3 regions of the Streptomyces incarnatus genome follow, and region 1 is predicted to be linked to each of the others. Evidence: riboswitches for the same ligand, from Rfam matches in the RefSeq annotation. Region 1 holds a riboswitch; each other region holds the start of a gene.
What was found. A riboswitch is a leader RNA that binds a small molecule or an ion and turns the genes downstream of it on or off. The one in region 1 is predicted to bind cyclic di-AMP.

Region 1 (5,666 bases):
GGATGACGGCCCTTCCGCCGTCTGACCGATCCCGCCGCACAGGCCTCGTGCAGGCGGCTCATCCGCGTCCGCCGCGCAGGCTGACGCCAAAGCATCGGGAGGCGCGTGAGCATGAGTCCCATGAGCATTCAGCCGTCCGCCACTCCCGCCACACCCTCGCCGACGCCACCCCGCTGGGCCGTCCGGGCCGCACACCTGACCACCGTGGTGGTCCTGCCGAGCGGTCTCTGGCGCATCGCCTTGGTGCTCGGATGTCCCGCCGGTTACACAGAGACGGGCTTCAGGACCTTCGACACGTTCGGGGCCAAGGTGTGGATGCTGACGCTCAGCGTGCTCTGCGAGCTCGCCGCCTTGCTGACGATCGGCCTGGTGCGGCCGTGGGGCGAGGTTGTCCCGCACTGGATACCGCTGATCGGAGGGCGGAGGGTTCGTCCCATGGCCGCCGTCGTCCCTGCCGCCCTCGGCGCTGCGATCCTGACCGTGATCTGGGCCGATGTCCCCTGGTGGTGGACGTATGCGCACGAGGACATGACACCCACCGGAAACCTGGTCGTCGGCATTCTCTACCAGCCGTTGGTGCTCTGGGGCCCACTGACCGCGGCCGTCACGATCTCCTACTACCGCCGCCGCTGCGTCCGGGTTCAGCCGGTCGACGGTTGAGCCGGCCGTTCTTCATGGGCCGACGGCTGACGCCGGACTTCTACGGCACCCTGCCGTCTCTGGGGCTGCTGCCGACGAATTAGGCTCCGGGCCCATGGACGCACTCATCCATCTCTTCGTCGGCCTGCACATCATCGGCATCGCCGCGCTGCTCGGCGGTTTCCTCACCCAGATGAAGGCGATGGGCCAGGGCACGGCCCAGTTCGTGCCCGGGATGCTGCACGGCGCGCTGACCATGCTGGTCACCGGTGTGGCCCTGGTCGGCCTCAACCAGGCCGACGACCACCACGTCAACACCATCAAGATCGGCGTCAAGCTGGCCCTGCTGATCGTGATCCTCGGGCTGGTCTACGTGAAGCGTGACGAGGAGAGGATCGACAAGGGCATGTTCGGAGTGGTCGGCGCGCTGACCACGGCGAACATCTTCATCGCCGTCCTGTGGACCTGACGGTCATCCGTCCCTGCCGCCGGCGCGGGCCGCGAGCACCGCACCGGCGGCGACCGCGAGCCACACCACCGCCGCCGCCCACAGCAGCACCCGTCCCGGCCGGTTGAGCCACGGGACGCCGAGGGCGGTCGCGACGGCCAGCGTCGCCACCGCCGTCATCCCCATCGGGAACACCGTCGCCCACCGCAGCTCGTGGTAGCCGGGCCGGGGCCGCGCCGCCTCGGCGGCCAGCAGTACGACGTACCCGACCAGGTCCAGCACGAGCAGCACGACTGTCATATTGCGCAGCACGCTCCGTTCGCCGTTGTCCCACAGGTACATGCCCGTGTCCCCGGCGACCATCAGGTTGGCCCCCGCCAGCGCCGAGATCGCCAGTGCACCGCCCGCGATCCAGTGGTCGCCCGCCCCCTGAAGCACCTGCCGTGCGTCGAAGTGGGCCAGCGCCAGGCCGTAGAGCACCAGCCCCAGCCAGAACAGCACCAGCGCGGTGTGCGCGAGCCATGCCGTGCGCTCGGCCGCGGCCAGCGTGGCGGCCAGTACGGCGAGCCCCTCCGTGGCCACACAGCAAAGGAACACCGAGCCCGCCATGCGCGGCCTCCAGTGCCGTACGACCAGGACCAGCAGCACCGGCCAGAGCAGCGCCGCGAGCGCCAGCAGCGCCTCGGCGGGGGTCTGCCGGCCCAGCGCGGAGATCCGGGTGCCGAGCACCGTGGTCGCGGCGACGGAGGTGAGCGCGCCAGGGCTCGCCGACTCGGACACCCAGCGCCGCCGCTCGCCGACCAGCCGCACAGCGAAGTCGGCGGCCAGCGCGGCCCAGGCGACACACGCCATCGCCAGCACGACCCGGGAGACCGTCTCGGCGCCGGTCATGTGCAGCCCCACCGACAGCACGCCGGTCGCCATCACGGCGGCCCCTGCCGCGGGGGGCCGCCCCGCCCACCACGCGAGCAGACCTGAGATGCCGGGCATGCGCCCGATGCTAGGGAGCCGAGGGGCCCCGGCCCGGAAGGGCACGCGCGCGTGGAGACCAAAAACGCCGGTACGCGCGCGTGGGCGGGACTCAGCGACCCGTGCCGGGAGGAGCAGGGCGCCGGGCACTCCGCGCATGGCGCGGGCGGGGCTCAGCGACCGTGCCGGGAGGAGCAGGGCGCCGGGCACTTCGCGCATGGCGCGGGCGCATCCGGCGCCCTCGGCGCGGATCCCATGACTCCCAACCCCCGCACGCCCACGCGCGCGTGGGCGTGGAATGCTGCGGCACCGTGCCTGGACATGCAAGGCGGTGGCACGCACGCGTGCAGCGGGACGGACCGGGGCCCGCGCCCGGGTCACGAGGGGCGGTCAGCCCGGGCGGACCACGCTGTGGATGATCGACTCGCCGCCGTAGTAGATCGACTCCTCGCGGACGTACGCGCCCGGCTTGGGGGCGTGGATCATCATGCCGTTGCCTATGTAGACGCCGACGTGGCTGATGTCGTCGTAGAAGAAGATCAGGTCGCCCGGCCGCGCGTCGGCGAGCGAGACCGTGGTACCCGCATTGACCTGGTCGTACGTGGTGCGCGGAAGCGTGACGCCGGCGGCCTTCCAGGCGGCCTGGGTGAGGCCCGAGCAGTCGTAGGAGTCGGGCCCGGTGGCGCCCCACACATACGGCTTGCCGATCTGCGCGCGGGCGAAGGCGATCGCATTCTCGGCCTTCGTGTCGTACGAGCCGGATGTGGACCCGGTCGAGCCGGATCCCGTCGAACCGGAGGCGGACCCCGACCCCGACCCCGTGGACGAGGACGACGACGAGCCGGCCTGCTGCCGGGCCGCCTGCTGCTTGGCCAGCTCGGCCGCCTTGCGGGCCGCCTCCTGCTGCTTCTCCCGCTCGATGGCGGCCAGCCGCGCCTTCTCCTGGGCCGTCAGCTGCGACAGCAGCTCGCGCGCCGAGGCGAGTTTCCTCTGCACGGTGGCCTTGGCGGTCTGCAGGTCGTGCTGTGAGTCGGTCAGCGTCTGGAGGCTCTCCGCGGCCTCCCGGCGCTTCTTCATGGTCGCGGCCTGCTCGCCGATGTAGTCGTCGACCGCGCTCTTCTCCCGCGAGGTCAGCCGGTTCATCAGCTGGGTCTGGTCGAAGTAGTCCTGCGGGTCGTTCGCCAGCAGGAAGGTGGCCGTGCCGGGAGCGGCGGTGCCGGTGCGGTACTGGGCCGCGGCGAAGGATCCCAGCTCCTCACGGGCCGTGTTGAGGCGTGCGGTGCGCCGGGCGACCTCGTCGCGCAGGGCGTCGGCGCGGCTCCGCTGTTTGCCGGTGCGCTCCTTGGCCGCGTCGTACTTCTCGGTGGCCGACTCCGCCTGGCGGTAGAGGTCGTCGACCTTCTTCTCGACCTCTTCCAGGCTCGGCTTGGCGTGATCGGTTCTCGGGGCGGCCTCGGCGGTCTGCGAGAACACCGCCATGGAGGTGAGGGCGGCGGTGGCGAGGGCGGGGGTGCGGAGACCGGCTCCGGTGGTTCCGCCGGGGCGCGGCTTGCGGTGCGACGCCAAGGGAGGCGACTCCTTCCAATGGGCCGCCTACCGGGTTAGCTGTCGGGTTCGGGCGGCGGTTCGGAAGGGTTGCCCTACGGCGTCGTCCCGGGCGGGAGTCGGCCGATTCACCCCAGGATCGGTGGGTCCCCGGCTCCGGGCACCACGCGGGCGCACCGGACTCGGCGGAGGCCGCGCACGCGGCCTGACGGCAACCTAGCCAACTGGTGTGACTAGTGTGAAGGTTGGTGCGTGATATGTCCGATACATTTTCGTGATCTGGCGCTGAAATCACGTTCCCGTCATCGGCCGATTCCGCACGGTGAGTGGCTTTCCCGGGCGGGCTTCGGCGGCCATCTTCCCGGGACGGCGACCGGTTGTCGGTGGGGCACCCTAGACTCGGAGAGCGATGAGCAGCCTCTTTGACGACAGCTTCCTGGCGGACCTCCAGGCCCCTCGCGGGCACGAGGAGGAGCCCCCGCCGCCGCCCGAGGACGATCACGCTCCGGAGCCGCTTCCGGACGATCTGTTCGGCGGGAAGTTCGACATGCCGCCGGACCGGGACACCCACTACCGCGACGGCGCGCCCCGCCCCGCGATCGACTCGGCGGCGCTGCTGGAGGGGCTGAACGACAACCAGCGCGCGGCGGTCGTGCACGCCGGCTCCCCGCTGCTCATCGTCGCCGGCGCCGGCTCCGGCAAGACCCGCGTGCTCACCCACCGCATCGCGTACCTGCTCGCCGAGCGGCATGTGCACCCCGGCCAGATCCTCGCGATCACCTTCACCAACAAGGCCGCGGGCGAGATGAAGGAGCGCGTCGAGCACCTCGTCGGCCCGCGCGCGAACGTGATGTGGGTGATGACCTTCCACAGCGCGTGCGTGCGCATCCTGCGCCGCGAGTCGAAGAAGCTCGGCTTCACGTCGTCGTTCTCGATCTACGACGCCGCCGACAGCAAGCGTCTGATGGCCCTGGTCTGCCGCGACCTGGACCTCGACCCGAAGCGCTTCCCGCCGAAGTCCTTCAGCGCGAAGATCAGCAATCTGAAGAACGAGCTGATCGACGAGGAGGACTTCGCCGCCCAGGCCACCGACGGCTTCGAGAAGACCCTCGCCCAGGCCTACGCGCTCTACCAGTCGCGGCTCCGCGAGGCCAACGCGCTCGACTTCGACGACCTGATCATGACGACGGTCAACCTGCTGCGCGCCTTCCCGGACGTCGCCGAGCACTACCGCCGCCGCTTCCGGCACGTCCTGGTCGACGAGTACCAGGACACCAACCACGCCCAGTACGCACTCGTACGGGAACTCGTCGGCACGGCAGAGCGCCCCGCCGACGAGGGCGACACCCCGACCGGCGAGTACGACATCCCGCCGGCCGAGCTGTGCGTCGTGGGTGACGCCGACCAGTCGATCTACGCCTTCCGGGGCGCGACCATCCGCAACATCCTCCAGTTCGAGGAGGACTACGCGGACGCGACGACGATCCTGCTGGAGCAGAACTACCGCTCCACGCAGACCATCCTGTCCGCGGCCAACGCGGTCATCGAGCGCAACGAGTCCCGCCGCCCGAAGAACCTGTGGACCAACGCCGGGCAGGGAGCGCGGATCACCGGTTACGTCGCGGACACCGAGCACGACGAGGCCCAGTTCGTCGCCGACGAGATAGACCGCCTGGTCGACGCGGGCGAGGCCAGGGCGGGCGACGTCGCCGTCTTCTACCGCACCAACGCGCAGTCCCGTGTCTTCGAAGAGGTCTTCATCCGCGTCGGCCTGCCCTACAAGGTCGTCGGCGGCGTCCGCTTCTACGAACGCAAGGAGGTCCGGGACGTCCTCGCCTACCTGCGCGTCCTCGCCAACCCGGAGGACTCGGTGCCGCTGCGCCGCATCCTCAACGTGCCCAAGCGGGGCATCGGTGAGCGCGCGGAGGCGATGATCGACGCCCTCGCCCAGCGCGAGAGGATCAGCTTCCCGCAGGCGCTCAAGCGCGTGGACGAGGCGTACGGCATGGCCGCGCGCTCCACCAACGCCGTCAAGCGGTTCAACACGCTGATGGAGGACCTGCGT
Region 2 (5,666 bases), 3.9 Mb from region 1:
AGGCCGTGCGCTGGGCGGCCGACTGCCGTACCGCGGGGCTCGCCGTGGGCTGTTTCCGTCCTCCTTCCGTGCCCGACGGCATCTCACGGCTGCGGCTGACGGCCCGCGCGGACCTGTCCGGGGCCGAGATCGAACGCGCTGTACGGGTGATCGGCGAAACGCGACCATGAGTCGGCGTGACACGGCCGTGCTTCAACCTTGGATGGCTATGAGTGACCGGTCGAGATCGGTTCTGATCAGAGAGTGCTGAGGAAACCGGACCAGCTCCCGGCGGAGAAGAGCAGCGCGGGTCCGGCCGGGTTCTTGGAGTCGCGCACGGCGAGCAGTCCGGCCCCGGGGCCGGAGCGCGGCCGGGCCGTCTCCACGCAGTTGTTGGCTCCCGTGCTGTAGCTGCTGCGCAACCAGCGCACGTCGTGCAGGTCGGTACTGGCAGGGACGTTCCGAGGCAGAGCTGACATGGTGCCTCCTTACGCGCCGTCACCTATCCCGGCGATGTAGTCCAACGTGTCCTCGGGTGAAAGGGCGTGCATCCGAAGGGTGTCGAAGGCCTCCGCGTAGGCCATGAGGTCTTCTTTCCGTTCGAGGTAGAGGCTACTCGTCAACTGGTCGAGAACAACCACGTCCAGATCAGAAGTGCTCGGAAATGACAAGATAACGAAAGGCCCGGTGAGGCCGACATGCGCTCCGGCGCTGAACGGCAGTACCTGGAGCCGGACTTGGGGCAGCCGGGCCGCCTCCATCAGCCGCTCCAGCTGCCGGGTCATGACCTCGGGGCCGCCGACCTCGCGCCGCAGCACCGCCTCGTCCAGCACCGCGCTCAGCTCCAGCGGGGGGTCGGCGCGGAGCACGTCCTGCCTGGCCAGCCGTACCTCGACCAGCGCGTCCAGACCCTCCTCGTCCAGGTCCGACACGGCCGCCCGGGTCACCGCACGGGCGTACTCGGGCGTCTGCAGCAGGCCGGGTACGACCGTGGTCTCCAGGGTGCGCATCGTGCTGGCCTGCGACTCCAGGCTGATGAAGTCCCGGTACGCGGGCGGCAGCACCCCGCGGTAGGCGTGCCACCAGCGGTGCCGGTCGCCCGTACCGTCCGAGCCCGCCAGCATCAGCAGCAACTCGCGCAGCTGTCCGTCGCGTACCTCGTAGGCGTCGAGGAGTAACCGCACATCGGCTGGTTTCACACCACTGGCCCCGGTCTCGATACGGCTGACTTTCGACTGGTGCCAGCCGACCAGCCGGGCCGCATCACCGCTCGTGAGCCCAGCACCGGTGCGCAGCGTGCGCAGTTCGGCGCCCAGTTTGCGGCGGCGCACGGCCGGCCCGTTCTGCATGGGCTCCTCCTTACTCCTTCCGGGCCGCCCAAATACGGTCTCGCGTCGTAGAGTTCACCGCTTTGGGCGACAGATATATGCATATCTTGGTGGATCGCTCCCCGTGACCGGCCCCGTGATGGCAGTCTGACGAGCAAGCACCAGTCCGGGACCGTACTCGAACCATCCGGCTCCGTGTCGGACTGCGGTCCCGTGGGAAAGGGACGACGTCGCCATGGCAGACCATCTGGAAGCATCCGTCACTCTGCCGAGCGATCCCGCCTCGGTCTCCGCGGCCCGCACGTATGTCGTGGGCACGCTCGCGGAGTGGGGCCTGCCGTCGGACACCGAGACGGCCGACACCGTGCGGCTCATCGTCTCCGAACTCGCCACGAACGCCGTACAGCACACCTTCGGTCAGTCACCCACCTTCACGGTCGACATCGCGCTGGACCGTGACGAACATCTGCGCATCGGCGTCACGGACAGTCACCCGCGCTTTCCGAAGAGACTGCCCGCCGCCGTCCAGCAGGACAACGGCCGCGGCATGGTCATCATCCGCTGGCTCACCGCGGAGTGCGGGGGCAGACTCCGTGTCCGCCCCACCCGCGAGGGTGGCAAGACGGTCTCCATCGAACTCCCGTGGATCATCCCGGCCGAGCCGGTTCCCGCGGCGGGACCACAGGAGCCGTAGCCCTCCGGACAGGGGCGCGGGCGCGTGGTGCTGGTGCTCTCACCGCGTGCCGCATCGAGGAGGACGGGGTGACGACACACGAGGGTGCCCGAGGGAGCAAGGCAAGGTCACCCCGGTACGGCAGGACAACACCGAAGGCCCCGGGACGGCCCGCTCGGGCGCTCAAGCTCCCGGCGAGCGGCCCGCTCGGCCGAAGGCTCCTCGGAGCAGTGCGCGGAAGGCGTCCGCGGCCGGCGTGGATTCGTCCGGGCGGTAGGCCACGGAGATGGTGCGGTGCAGGCGGCCCGCTTCCAGGGGGCGTACGCCGACCGGTGTGGAGGCCGTGCGGGCCACCATCTCGGGGACGACGGCCACGCCGAGCCCGGCGCTGACGAGGGCGCAGACCACGGCGTATCCCGGGGTCGGTACCAGCAGGGCCGGTGTGGCGCCCGCCTCGGACAGCAGCGCCTCGATGTCCCGGCGGGCCGGATGGTGCGGCGCCATGCTGATCAGCGGCTGTCCTGCCAGCTCGGCCAGGGGCAGCCGGGACGAGGTGCTGCTCAGGGCGTGTCCGGGCGCGGTCACCAGCACCAGCTCCTCCACCAGGACCGGCTCCAGACGCACCGACGACGGCACCGGGGAGCGCTCGGCCGGGTGGTAGGTGTGGGTCAGCGCCAGGTCCACCTCGCCGGCCGCCACCGCCGTGACCCCGGTCGGCGGATCGTAGTCCGCGACCGACAGCGTCACGTCCGGGTGGGCCCGGCGGAACGCGCTCAGCGCCGGTGGCAGCAGATGCACCCCTGCGGTCGGGAAGGTGCCGAGCCGCAGCGCGCCGCCGGTGAGACCGGTCAGCCGGGCCAGCTCGTGCCGGGCCTGTTCCAGCTCGTCCAGCACCCGCCGGGCCCGGGCCACCAGCACCTCGCCCGCCTCGGTCAGCCGCGCCCCGCGATGGTGCCGCACCAGCAGCGCGGTACCCGCCTCCCGCTCCAGCTTGGCCAGTTGCTGGGAGAGGGCGGGCGGCGTGTAGCCGAGCCGGTCGGCGGCCCGGGTGATGGAGCCGGCCTCCGCGACGGCCACCAGTGCGGCCAGCCGGGTGGGGTCGTACATGGGACCAGCCTAAAGCATTGCTTCAGGCTCACCCAGAAAAGCCGAAATACCTGCTGAAGGCTCTGCCAAGGCAGTCTGGGCACATGGACGGACAGCTCATCGCCTTCACCGGTATCGCCGCCGGTCTGGTCGCCATGCCGGGCGCCGACTTCACCGTGGTCGTACGCAACGCGCTGGTCTCACGCCGGGCCGGCGCGGTCTGCGGGCTCGGTATCGCGGGCGGACTCCTGGTGCACACCACCCTGGCGGTGGCCGGTGTCGCGGCGGTGCTGGTGGCCGTGCCCGCGCTGTTCCGGGCGCTGCAACTGCTGGGCGGCGCCTATGTGCTGCACCTCGGGGTGCGCACGCTGTGGTCGCTGCGGGGAGCCGTCCAGTCGCCGAAGGACACGGCGGCCGAGCCGGCGCACCCGCTCCGGCAGGGCTTCGTCACCAACGTCCTCAATCCGAAGGCCTCGCTGACCTTCCTCAGCCTGCTGCCGCAGTTCGTGCCCGCCGGGAGCCCCGCGCTGCCCCGGACCCTGCTGCTCGCGCTCATCGTGTGCGCGCTGGCGCTGGTGTGGTTCCAGGTGGTCGCGCTGCTGGTGGACCGGCTGGGCGGATGGCTGCGCCGGCCCCGGGCCGCCCGTGGGCTCCAGGCGGGCACCGGGGTGGCGCTGACGGTGCTGGGAGCGGCCCTGCTGCTGGAGCCGCTCCTGCCCTGACGGCGGGTCAGCTGACCCGGCCGTACCAGACGCTCGACGTCCAGATCTTCTCGAGCCGGACCACGGAACCGGTCCTCGGGGCGTGCCAGATCTTGTTGTGCCCGGCGTAGATGCCGACGTGGTAGACGTTCGAGCCGTAGTGGAAGAACACCAGGTCACCAGCCCTGCGATGGCTGGCGGAGATGTGGTTCGTCCGGTTGTACTGCTGCGCGGCGGTCCGCGGCAGGGTCTTGCCCGCCTTCTTGAACGAGTAGAGCGTCAGCCCCGAGCAGTCGAACCTGCGCGGCCCGGTGGCCCCGTACTGGTACGGGGACCCCTTCTTCGAGGCCGCGACCTGCAGTGCTTTGGTCGCGAGGGTCGCGGCCGAGGCATCGGTGGCGAGCCCGGGGACCGCGATCGAGCCGCCGACGGCGGCGAGGGTGAGGGCCGAGGCCGTGCCGGCCCGGACCATGAGCGACGGGACACGATTAGGCGCAGTCATGCGCAACCCTTCGTCAGCCGCCTGTGAAGGATGACCTGTCGGATTCGGGCTGGCGAAGTTGCCCGGCCGCGTTGCCGCGGCTTCACCCCAAGGGTTGCTCGGAACGTCCGGCCGTCTGCGACGTGCAGACGAACATCCGTTCCGGCGACCCGTCTTGCCTGGGTCCTCCACTCCTGCCGATCCACTCCTGTCGACCGGTCATCCGGGACGGCGGCAGGACTCGGCGTCCGCCCGGACCGCCCCGCCGCGGTGGCGGGGGCTTGTCGTCGGACGGGATCTTCGCCCACACCGGTCCGAAAATCCCAATGCATCCGTGGATTTGTGGTGTTACTCACCACTCGCCCGTTCGGGTGGACAGTGTTCTGTTCGAGGCGCCGTCAGATCCCCGACGTAGCCCCCGACCTGGGAAGAAGCGCTTTCTCGGGAACGGCGGACACACGCTGGGCGCAAGTCGGGAGGCTCGTAGAATGATCGGGATATACACCGGTCGGCGGTACGTCGTTCGGGCCGTTTCAACTCCGGCGAGGGCGGCTCCTGTCGACACCCGGGCCGCGTCAGGCCGGTCCGGCGTCCGGATCAGCCGACACCGTCGGGCGGGAGCGCGACGCGCGCGGTACGGCGTTCGCCGTCCAGCACCCGCAAGGCCCGTGCCAGCGTGTCCCCGTGCAGCTCCGTCTCGCCCCGCCGGTGCATCAACGCGAGGGCGTCACGCAGCTCTGCGGCCTTGCGTGCCAGGGCCTGGGCGGCGCGCAGCCCGTGATAGGTGTCCCCGCCGTGCGCGGGGTTGATGCGGCCCAGCAGGTCGGCGGCCTCGAGATAACGGTCGATCAGATCGCCCTCGGCACGCGTGAGTGCGGGCAGTGGCGGCAGCTCCGGCAGCATCGGCGGCTCACCTCGCGTCCGGTGCGCCGGGGGTGCTCCGCCGGCCGGGCACGACGGCGTCGACCAGGCCGTAGGCCACCGCCCCGGCGGCGTCGAGGACCAGGTCCCGCTCCAGATCGCGCCGCACCTGCTCGGCCGTGCGCCCGGTGTGCCGTGCCAGCATCTCCTCCGCCACCGTGCGCATCCGGGCCAACTCCTCGGCCTGGATGAGCAGATCGCTGAACTGACCCTGCATCGGTTCCGGGAGCTGCGGCTGCTCGATCACCATGCGGGCGCCCGGCAGGGTGAACCGCTTGCCCGGCGTGCCGGCCGCGAGCAGCAGCGCGGCGTGAGAGGCGGCCTGTCCCAGGCAGTAGGTCGCCACGTCGCAACTGACGTAGCGCATCGTGTCGTAGACCGCCGTCAGCGCGCTGAACGTGCCGCCGGGGGAGTTGACGTACAGCGTGATGTCCCGCTCCGGGGCGGCGTGTTCGAGGTACATGAACTGCGCCATCACGTCGTTCGCCGCCGTGTCG
Region 3 (5,666 bases), 220 kb from region 1:
CCCCGCGCTGCCGCGCCGGCTCGCCAGCAAGCAGGGCCTGCACGAACTGTGCGTGGAGTACGGCATCCCGAGCCCCGCGTCGGCGTTCCCGGAGTCGTACGAGGACGTGGTCGCCTTCGCCGACACGGCGCGCTTCCCGGTGGTGGCCAAGAACCGGGAGGCGTTCGTCCGGCGTACCCGGCCGGCCGTGGGCGGCACCACGCGGATCGCCACCCGCGAGGGCCTGCTCGTCCTGGCCCGCGACTGGGGCGCGCGGCCGGGGGTGATCCTCCAGGAGTACCTGCCGCGCGAGGAGGCCGAGGACTGGATCGTGCACGCCTGCTTCGACCAGGACGCGAGCCCCCTCGCGATGTTCACCGGCGTCAAGGTCCGCTCCTGGCCGCCGCACGCCGGCATGACGGCGAACGCGTACGTCGTCGACAACCCGGAACTCACCGACCTCGCCGCGCGTTTCATCAAACAGATCGGCTACAGCGGCATCATCGACCTCGACCTGCGCTTCGACCGGCGCGACGGACAGTACAAGCTCCTCGACTTCAACCCGCGCATGGGCGCCCAGTTCCGGCTGTTCGAAAACGAGTCGGGCGTGGACGTCGTACGCGCCATGCATCTGAACCTGACCGGCCGCCCCGTCCCGGAGGGGGAACAGCGCGCCGGCCACCGCTACATCGTGGAGAACATCGACCTGCCGGCCCTCCTCGCCTACCGCCGCAGCGGCTATACGACGCCGCACGCGCCGGCGACGGCGAGCGGGACCGAGCTGGCCTGGCTCGCGGGTGACGACCCGCTGCCGTTCCTCACGATGCTCGCCCGCTTCGTGCGCCCGGGCGCGAAGCACCTCTACCAGCTGTGGCGGACCAACCGCCGCGGCAGCAGCACCTCCACGAAGTAGGCAAAGCCACCGCCAAGAGTGGCGCACCATGTCCTGGGGAGGGACTTCGTGACTCGACCGGTTGCAGTCATCGGGGCCGGGCCGTTCGGCCTGTCCACCGCCGCCCATCTGCGGGCGCGCGGCATTCCCGTCCGCGTCTTCGGTGACCCCATGGTCAGCTGGCGCGACCACATGCCCGAGGGCATGCTCCTGAAGTCGACACCCGCCGCCTCGAACCTCGACTGCCCGCAGCCCGGCCACACCCTCGCCGACTACTGCGACGCGGCAGGCATCCGCCGCCTGGTCACCGACGAGGACATCATCCCGGTGGAGACCTTCATCGCCTACGGCGAGTGGTTCCAGCAGAAGCTCGTCCCCGGCCTGGAGGGGGTCCGGGTCGTCTCGGTGGACCGCGACAAGAGCGGCGGCTTCGAACTGAAGCTGGATTCGGGGGAGATGTTCACCGCGCGCGCGGTCGTCGTCGCCACCGGGCTGTCGGGCCTCGCGCATCTGCCGGCGGAGCTCGCGGAAGCAGCGGCCGACGGACCGGCGCCCACCGGCCCGGTCTCGCACAGCTCCCAGCACCACGACCTGAGCCGTTTCGCCGGCAAGGAGCTCATCGTGGTCGGCGCGGGCCAGTCCGCGCTGGAGACCGCGGCGCTCGCCGCCGAGGCGGGGGCACGCGTGCGTGTGGTCGCGCGCGGCCGCGGCCGGGTCGCCTTCGGCGCCCCGCCCTGGGACCAGCCGAAGCTGCGTCCCGAGTCCCCGTTCGGCCGCGCCTGGTCGCTGTGGGCGTTCAGCTACTACCCGCACCCCTACCGCTACCTGCCCGAGGCCACCCGCCACTTCCTGGTCCGCCGGGTCCTCGGACCGCTCGGCGCCTGGTGGCTGCGCGAGCGCTTCGAGAGCGCGGTGCAGGTGCAGGACGTGGAGCGGGTGGTGAGCGCCGAGGCACCGGGCGGCAGCCCCGTCCTCACCGTCCGCACCCACGGCGGGCACACCGAGCGGCTCACCGCCGACCACGTCATCGCCGCCACCGGCTACCGCGTGGACATCGCGGCGATGGACTTCCTCGGCCACGAACTGCGCACCCGGCTCGCGGTGAGCCGCGGCACGCCGAGGCTCGGCCCCGGCTTCGTCTCGTCCGTTCCCGGCCTGTACTTCACCGGTCTGCCGGCGGCGTCGTCGTACGGCCCGGTGATGCGTTTCGTCTGCGGCACGGAGTTCGCCTCACCGCGCCTGACGAAACACCTGGCGTCGGCCCACGGGTGAGGCCGCGGCCCGCCCTGATCCCGCTCATCGGCGCGCATCAACGAGGAGGCGGGAGACACCACTTGGGGTGGATCAGCACGTAAGTGCGCAGGGCGACAAGGTGAGTCGGCGGAGCCAGGTATCCGTATTCTCTGATCATGGCAGCCTCACCCGCATATGCACTGATCGCCACCGACCTGGACGGAACACTGCTGCGCGGCGACGACAGCGTCTCCGGCCGGTCGCTCGCCGCGCTCGCGCGGGTGGCGCGGGCCGGTGCCCGGCACCTGGTGGTGACGGGCCGCCCGGCTCCGCGGGTACGGCAGCTCCTCGCGCACCTCGGCTGCACGGGGCTCGCGGTGTGCGGCCAGGGCGCACAGGTCTACGACGCCGGGACCGGCCGTCTGCTGTGGTCGGTCCGGCTGGACCGGGAGCTGGCCGAGACCGCGCTCGGCAAGATCGAGGCCGAGGTGGGGCAGGTGTACGCGGCCGTCGACCAGGACGGGGTCGACGGGCTCACGCTGATCGAGCCCGGGTACCGGATGCCGCACCCGACCCTGCCCGCGGTCCGGGTCGGCCGGCGCGACGACCTGTGGTGCGCGCCGATCAGCAAGGTGCTGCTGCGCCATGCCGCCCTGCCCGACGACGAGTTGGCGGCCATCGCGCGCGCGGTGGTGGGCTCGCTCGCGACCGTCACCATGTCGGGGCCGGGGACCGTGGAGCTCCAGCCGTCGGGGGTGACCAAGGCGACCGGTCTCGCGCTGGCCGCCGAGCGGCTCGGGATCGCGGCGGAGGCGGCCCTGGCGTTCGGCGACATGCCCAACGACATCCCGATGTTCGAGTGGGCCGGACGCGGGGTCGCCATGGCCAACGCGCACCCCGAACTGAAGGCGGTGGCCGACGAGGTCACCCTGTCGAACGAGGACGACGGCATCGCCGCCGTCCTCGAAAGACTGTTCCCGACCGACTGACCGGCACATCAGTAGGCGCCCGCCCGTCCCGCGGAAGCGGCGACGGCCGCCCGGCGCGCCCCTCCGTCAGGTCGGGGCACACTCCGGGCGGCCGAGGCCGGGCCGGTCGCGGGACCGTCAGTACGCGCTGGACACGTTGTCGATCGACCCGTACCGCGCGGCGGCGTAGTTGCAGGCCGCGGTGATGTTGGCGACCGGGTCGTAGGGGTCGAAGGAGGTGCCGGCCACGTGGTAGGCGTTGAAGGTCGGGTCGATCACCTGGAGCAGGCCCTTGGACGGGATGCCCTTGGCGGCGTTGGAGTCCCAGTTGTTGATGGCGTTCGGGTTGCCGGAGGACTCCCGCATGACGTTGCGGTGGATGCCGTCGTAGGTGCCCGGGATGCCCTTCTGGGCCATGATCGCGAGGGACTCGCGGATCCAGCCGTCGAGGTTGTTCGGGTACCCGGCGAGGGTGGTGGAAGCCGTCTTGGTGGCGGTCGTGCCGGTGGCCGCGGAGGCGCTGGTGGCACCGATGAGCGGCAGGGCGAGGACGGCGGCGCCGGTGCCGGCGACGGCGAGGGCGCGGGCGAGACGGTTGGCGCGGGGGCGGCGGTGCTGAGCGGCAGCGGGCATGGGGAAGTCCTCTCCGGCGCCTGCGAGGTGAGCTGTCGGGTTCGGGCGGGGAGGTGCCCGGCCGCGCCCTCGGGAGAGGACACGGCTTCACCCCTAGCCGTTCCGGTGCGGCGTGTGCCGGCCGGTCCGGCGGACTTACCTGGGTCCCCCGCTCCTGCCGTACGAATGAGTTCGTCGATGGGTCACACGGGCGGCGGCAGGATTCGGCGTCCACCCGACTGGCCCGGAACGTATGCGAGAGCACATGTCGGGAACAAGGGCTGGATTCACATAACGTCCAGTTTGACCTTGGTATGCGCCGTTTGGGACACTTGATCCTTTGCGGTTGCCAACTCTCAACTCGCCCACGGAGCAAGGAGTGGAGGTAGCCTGGCGGGCCCTCAGGGGTGGCGGTTGCGCGTGATCGCGCGTGACCCAACTCACTAAATCGCAAAGTATTTTAAATCGGACATGAGGGATTTGGGTGAATCGGGTGGCAGGCATTACTCCGCCCGCTCTTCGGTTCGCGACACAGGGCGCGGATTCCTGTTAAGTCGATAAATGTCCGCTCATAGCACTTGATCAAAAACATACCGGTCGTGATCCGATACCGCCCGGGCTGGACCGGTGGGCGCTATCGGTGATCGAACAGGGACCGGATACGCTGACTTGAGTGATGGCAGCGACCTATCGACAAACCGTGTAATCGCCAGCAGACACCAGCAGACAGGAGACCCCTCGTGACCGTCGTCGGGCCGTTCGGGCTGAGCGTGCGGGACCAGGCTCTGGAAGCCGATGTCCAGGCCGGATTGGCGGCTGTCGAGGAAGGCTTGCTCGAGGCCACCAAGAGCGAGGTCCCGTTCATCACGGAGGCCGCGCAGCACCTCGTACGAGCCGGCGGGAAGCGGTTCCGGCCGCTGCTCGTGATGCTCGCGGCCCAGTTCGGCGACCCCTACGCGCCGGGCATCGTGCCCTCGGCCGTGGTCGTGGAGCTGACCCACCTCGCCACGCTGTACCACGACGACGTCATGGACGAGGCGGCCGTGCGCCGCGGCGTGGACAGCGCCAACACCCGCTGGGGCAACTCCGTCGCGGTGCTCACCGGCGACTTCCTCTTCGCCCGCGCCTCCCAGATCCTCGCCGACCTCGGCCCCGAGGCGGTCCGGGTGCAGGCGCTCGCGTTCGAGCGGCTGGTCACCGGCCAGATCCTGGAGACCGCCGGCCCCTCCGACGGCCGCGACCCGGTCGAGCACTACCTGGACGTGCTCGGCGGCAAGACGGGCTCGCTGGTGGCGGTGTCGTGCCGGTTCGGCGCGATGATGTCCGGCGCCGACGAGACGGTCGTGGACGTGCTCACCCAGTACGGCGAGCGGCTCGGTGTCGCCTTCCAGCTCGCCGACGACGTCCTGGACATCGCCTCCGACTCGCACGAGTCCGGCAAGACCCCGGGCACCGACCTGCGCGAGGGCATCCCGACGCTGCCCGTGCTCCGGCTGCGCGAGCGGGCCGCCCGCCTGGGTCTGGCCGAGGACATCGCGCTGTGCGAGCTGCTCGACTCCGACCTCAGCGACGACGCCCGGCACGCCGAGGCGCTGGCCGCGCTGCGCGCCCACCCCGCGCTGGAGCAGGCCCGCCGGGACACCGTGCGGTACGCGGAGGAGGCGCGGGCCGCGCTGGTGCCGCTGCGCGAGTGCGACGCCAAGGCCGCGCTGATGGAGCTGTGCGACGCGGTGGTCCACCGCGCTGGCTGACCTCCCGTCACCCGACACGCCGTACGCCTCCGGTCGTACGGCCCGGCACGCTTCCGGCCGTTCGCCGCGCCGTTCACCGCGCCGCGCTCCGGGCCGTGCGACCGGGTGGCCCGTCTCCGGTGGTCCGCCGCTCCGGGCCTCCGGCCGTCCGCCCCTCCGGTTCGTACGGCCCCGCACGCGCGCGTGCCGGGTCATACGCCCGTGCGTCCGTACGCCCCCACGACCCCGTAC

Region 2: linked by a shared signal. The riboswitch ahead of ABB07_RS33110 (C40 family peptidase) and the one ahead of ABB07_RS15150 (C40 family peptidase) in region 1 are both predicted to bind cyclic di-AMP.
Region 3: linked by a shared signal. The riboswitch ahead of ABB07_RS16215 (transglycosylase SLT domain-containing protein) and the one ahead of ABB07_RS15150 (C40 family peptidase) in region 1 are both predicted to bind cyclic di-AMP.

Annotation. Positions count from the first base shown of each region.
Region 1 covers NZ_CP011497.1:3,426,701-3,432,366, reverse strand. The annotation lists gene ABB07_RS15165 (hypothetical protein) at 121-660, shown strand; gene ABB07_RS15160 (hypothetical protein) at 755-1,108, shown strand; gene ABB07_RS15155 (SLAC1 family transporter) at 1,112-2,077, opposite strand; gene ABB07_RS15150 (C40 family peptidase) at 2,447-3,622, opposite strand; cyclic di-AMP (ydaO/yuaA leader) riboswitch at 3,630-3,799, opposite strand; gene pcrA (DNA helicase PcrA) at 4,011-5,666, shown strand, end outside.
Region 2 covers NZ_CP011497.1:7,294,031-7,299,696, forward strand. The annotation lists gene ABB07_RS33080 (8-amino-7-oxononanoate synthase) at 1-170, shown strand, start outside; gene ABB07_RS33085 (DUF397 domain-containing protein) at 237-458, opposite strand; gene ABB07_RS33090 (helix-turn-helix domain-containing protein) at 468-1,328, opposite strand; gene ABB07_RS33095 (ATP-binding protein) at 1,543-2,001, shown strand; gene ABB07_RS33100 (LysR family transcriptional regulator) at 2,164-3,087, opposite strand; gene ABB07_RS33105 (LysE family translocator) at 3,171-3,788, shown strand; gene ABB07_RS33110 (C40 family peptidase) at 3,796-4,269, opposite strand; cyclic di-AMP (ydaO/yuaA leader) riboswitch at 4,273-4,426, opposite strand; gene ABB07_RS33115 (hypothetical protein) at 4,846-5,151, opposite strand; gene ABB07_RS33120 (ATP-dependent Clp protease proteolytic subunit) at 5,159-5,666, opposite strand, start outside.
Region 3 covers NZ_CP011497.1:3,644,261-3,649,926, reverse strand. The annotation lists gene ABB07_RS16230 (carboxylate--amine ligase) at 1-892, shown strand, start outside; gene ABB07_RS16225 (FAD-dependent oxidoreductase) at 941-2,143, shown strand; gene ABB07_RS16220 (HAD family hydrolase) at 2,281-3,093, shown strand; gene ABB07_RS16215 (transglycosylase SLT domain-containing protein) at 3,211-3,705, opposite strand; cyclic di-AMP (ydaO/yuaA leader) riboswitch at 3,710-3,892, opposite strand; gene ABB07_RS16210 (polyprenyl synthetase family protein) at 4,425-5,435, shown strand.